Regions from separate parts of the Streptomyces sp. Ac-502 genome, predicted to be linked through region 1. Evidence: predicted binding sites of a transcription regulator. Region 1 holds the regulator's gene; the other holds the start of a gene.
The links. Region 1 encodes HspR, which represses chaperone genes until heat shock. Its sites were predicted from a motif close to TTGAGNNNNNNNNNCTCAA; they were not measured.
Positions count from the first base shown of each region.

Region 2: lon (endopeptidase La) is a predicted target of HspR. The motif match lies at 1,243-1,261, and genes of this name have one in related genera.

Region 1 covers NZ_JBHFFO010000001.1:5,256,496-5,258,691, reverse strand. The annotation lists gene dnaJ (molecular chaperone DnaJ) at 1-900, shown strand, start outside; gene ACEXOX_RS23720 (heat shock protein transcriptional repressor HspR) at 906-1,358, shown strand; gene ACEXOX_RS23715 (pyridoxamine 5'-phosphate oxidase family protein) at 1,471-1,875, opposite strand.
Region 2 covers NZ_JBHFFO010000001.1:6,992,010-6,994,205, reverse strand. The annotation lists gene lon (endopeptidase La) at 1-1,220, opposite strand, end outside; gene ACEXOX_RS32000 (GNAT family N-acetyltransferase) at 1,442-1,981, opposite strand.

The sequences.
Region 1 (2,196 bases):
AACTTCGACCTCGGCGACCTCTTCGGAGGCGGCGGCGGTGCCCAGGGCGGCACGGCGGGCGGCGGCTTCGGCGGCGGGCTCGGCGATGTCTTCGGCGGTCTGTTCAACCGCGGCGGCGGTGGTACGCGTACGCAGCCGCGCCGCGGCCAGGACGTCGAGTCCGAGGTGACGCTCAGCTTCACCGAGGCGGCGGACGGGGCCACGGTCCCGCTGCGGATGTCCAGCCAGGCGCCCTGCAAGACGTGCTCCGGCACCGGCGACAAGAACGGCACGCCGCGCGTGTGCCCGACCTGCGTCGGTACCGGGCAGGTCAGCCGCGGCGGCGGTGGCGGATTCTCGCTCACCGACCCGTGTGTGGACTGCAAGGGCCGCGGTCTGATCGCGGAGAACCCTTGCGACGTCTGCAAGGGCAGCGGCCGGGCGACCAGTTCGCGCACGATGCAGGTGCGGATCCCGGCGGGTGTCTCCGACGGGCAGCGCATCCGGCTGCGCGGCAAGGGCACCCCGGGCGAGCGCGGCGGCCCGAACGGCGATCTGTACGTCGTCGTGCACGTCGAGGCCCATCCGGTCTTCGGCCGCAAGGGCGACAACCTGACCGTCACCGTCCCGGTAACCTTCCCGGAGGCGGCGCTGGGCGGCGAGGTGCGGGTGCCGACACTCGGCGGCCCGCCGGTGACGCTCAAGCTCCCGGCCGGGACTCCCAACGGACGTACGATGCGCGTGCGCGGCAAGGGAGCGTCGCGCAAGGACGGCACCCGTGGCGACCTGCTGGTCACCGTCGAGGTGAGCGTCCCCAAGGACCTCGGCGACACCGCACGGGAGTCGCTGGAGTCCTACCGCGAGGCGACCGCGGGTGAGGACCCGCGGGCGGAGCTGTTCCAGGCCGCGAAGGGAGCTTGAGTCGGATGGATGGCCGGGGCGGGCGTCGGAACCCGTACGAACTGACCGAAGAGTCGCCGGTGTACGTCATCTCCGTCGCGGCTCAGCTCTCGGGTCTGCATCCGCAGACCCTGCGTCAGTACGACCGCCTGGGGCTGGTCTCGCCCGACCGTACGGCGGGGCGCGGCCGGCGCTACTCCTCCCGGGACATCGAACTGCTCCGGGAAGTGCAGCGGCTGTCGCAGGACGAGGGCATCAACCTCGCCGGCATCAAGCGCATCATCGAGCTGGAGAACCAGGTCACGGCCCTGCGTCAGCGGGTCGCCGAGCTCCAGCACGCGGTCGAGGGCGCGGCCGCCACCATCCAGCAGCGGGAGGCGGCGGTGCACGCCTCGTACCGCCGGGACCTGGTGCCCTATCAGGACGTGCAGCAGGCCGGCGCGCTGGTCGTGTGGCGTCCGAAGAAGCGGTCCGAGTAGACCGCCGATGTTCGCGGAGCGGGGCCGGGGCGCACAGCGCGCCCCGGCCCCGCCGCCGTTTCAACAGCCGTGGTGGCCGCCCGGCGTTCCCCGGCGGCCGAGTACCGGTGCGCTACGCCCGGCCCAGCGCCTTGTGCACGGTGATCTCGATCATCACCCGGTCCGGCTTAGGGGCCGGGGTGCGTCCGTACCGCTCGGCGTAGCGCCGTACCGCGTCCGCCACCACGTCCGCGTCCGTACGGATCCGGGCGACGCCTTCCAGGGTGGCCCAGCGCCTGCCGTTCAGCTGGCACACCGCGACCCGGGCGCCGTCCGGGCCGCCGGCGAGGACATGGCCGACCTTGTTGCTGTCCTTGCGGGTGATCACGCGGGCGATGCGCTGGTTCGCGTCGAAGGTGACACCGACCGGGACGACGTGCGGCGTGCCGTCGGGGCGCAGGGTGGTCAGCGTGCACATGAGGTGCTCGCTCCAGAAGGCGAGGTACTCGGGGCTGAGGTCGTCCAGGTCGTGGGCCATGACCGGAAGAGTAATTGGGGATCCTGTGGGGGTGCCGTGCGGAGGGTCTGCAAAGGGACAGCGCAGGGAACGTGGAGGAGGCGTGAAGACACCGTGGCGCCCTCGTACGGCGCCGGGGAAGGGCGTCTGACTTCGGCAGGTTCCGCCACGGCGACGGCATGATCCGGGCCGTCCGGTGCACCCGGAGAAGGGCCGGAAACCGAAAGATGCCGGGAAGATGCCGCCGGCGCCCCGGAACCGCGTTGAGTGGAATAGACTCAACTTATCGGACGTTGAGCTGAGCAGGTTCGCTGCCGGACCACGGCACGATCACGCATCTGG
Region 2 (2,196 bases), 1.7 Mb from region 1:
CCGACGTACGTACGCCGGTGGCCGCGGATCTCCGCCTCGTCCCGTACGCCGCCGAGCGCGACCCGGACGAACTTGCGGCCCATGGAACGGGCCACGGACTCGCCCAGCGAGGTCTTGCCGACACCGGGCGGCCCGACCAGGGCCAGCACGGCGCCTCCGCGGCGGCCGCCGACCAGGCCGAGACCGCGGTCCGCGCGCCGCTTGCGCACGGCCAGGTACTCGGTGATGCGCTCCTTGACGTCCTCCAGACCGGCGTGGTCGGCGTCCAGGATCTCCTTGGCGCCGGGTATGTCGTACGCGTCCTCCGTGCGCTCGTTCCACGGCAGCTCCAGGACCGTGTCGAGCCAGGTCCTGATCCAGCTGCCCTCGGGGCTCTGGTCGCTGGACCGCTCCAGCTTGTCGACCTCCTTGAGGGCCGCCTTGCGGACGCCCTCGGGCAGCTGGGCGGCCTCGACGCGGGCGCGGTAGTCCTCGCCCTCGTCCTCCGGGTCGCCGTTCAGCTCGGCCAGCTCCTTGCGGACGGCCTCCATCTGGCGGCGCAGCAGGAACTCGCGCTGCTGCTTGTCGACGCCCTCCTGGACGTCCTTGGCGATGGCCTCCGCCACGTCCTGCTCGGCGAGGTGCTCGCGCAGCGCTTCGGTGGCCTGCTTCAGACGGGCCACCGGGTCGGTGGTCTCCAGCAGGCGCACCTTCTGCTCGGTGCTCAGGAACGGCGAGTAGCCGGAGTTGTCCGCGAGCTGCGAGACGTCCTCGATCTGCTGGACGCGGTCCACGACCTGCCAGGCGCCGCGCTTCTTGAGCCAGTCGGTGGCCAGGGCCTTGTACTCCTTGACCAGCTCGGTGACCGCGCCGGGCAGGGGTTCGGGCACCGTCTCGTCGACAGTGGTGCCCTCCACCCACAGGGCGGCGCCGGGGCCGGTGGTGCCCGCGCCGATCTTCACGCGGCCGAGACCGCGGATGAGCGCGCCGGGGTCCCCGTCGGACAGCCGGCCGACCTGCTCGACGCGGCCCAGCACGCCGATGCCCGCATACGCGCCGTCGACCCGCGGCACAAGAAGCACCCGCGGTTTGTTACCCGGTGAGGCGGCGGACTGCGCGGCCTCGACCGCGGCCCGTACGTCCGCCTCGGAAAGGTCCAGCGGCACCACCATGCCGGGCAGCACGACCTCGTCGTCGAGGGGCAGCACGGGCAGAGTGAGCGAGGTGGACGTCGAAGCCATGATCTCCCCTTCGGCAGGCAAGTTGAGCAATACCCACTCAATGCTTGGGCGTGACGGGATGTTCCCCTGCCGTGTTCGCTGTGAGCGATCAGCTTGGGGTGGCTGTGGTGCGGGTCGGCTGTGGTGCTGTGGTGCGGGCGGTGGCAGCGCTGCCACGCTGTCGGTTTGCGGATGTGCGCCGTCGAGCACGAGTCGACAGCTCAGTCGGAGGGCGCGCCGGCTCAACCGGAAGGCGTGGCCGGGGGCCGCAGGCCGAGCCACTGCTCGGCGCCCCAGGCCTGGAACCGCTCCACCTCGGTGAACCCCAGCTTGACCGCGAGGCGCATCGAGCCGACGTTGGCGGTCTGGGTGGTGAGCACCACCGGCTCGCCCGGAAGGACGCCGTCGTACCAGTCGAGTGCCGCCGCGCACGCTTCGGCGGCGTACCCGGATCCCCACGCTCGCGGCAGGAACAGGTAGCCGAGATCGACCTTCCCCACGGCAGCCGGACGACGGTGCTCCGACGCTCTCCTGAGCAGGACCTGGCCGATCATCGCCCCGCCGAGATCGACGACGAGGCTCCCCGGCCACCGCTGGGGCGCCGCGGGCATCTCGCGCTCAAGCTCGTCACGCGGGCGGGGGCCGCCCAGGTACGTGTGCACCTCCGGCGACGCCAGCAGCTCGATGAACGCCGCGCGGTCCCGGGCCTCGGGCACTCGGAGCACGAGCCTCCCGGTCCTGATCGGGGCAGGTGGCCAGGCGACGGGTCCGAGCTCAGTCATGCCGGCCACCCAATCAGCGGGCTCGGCAGCGCTCAAGATGCGCGGACCGATCGAGCCATCACCCAAAGGCCCCGCCGTTTCCCACGGGGCCGGCCCCTACGGCCATGCCCGGCGGCCATTCGGACCACGGATCGGCCATGAAGGTCTCCACCTGCACCGCGTCAAGGCGGAGTGCGGCGGCGACCCGCGTATGGACCGCGCGCTCGCCGACCGTG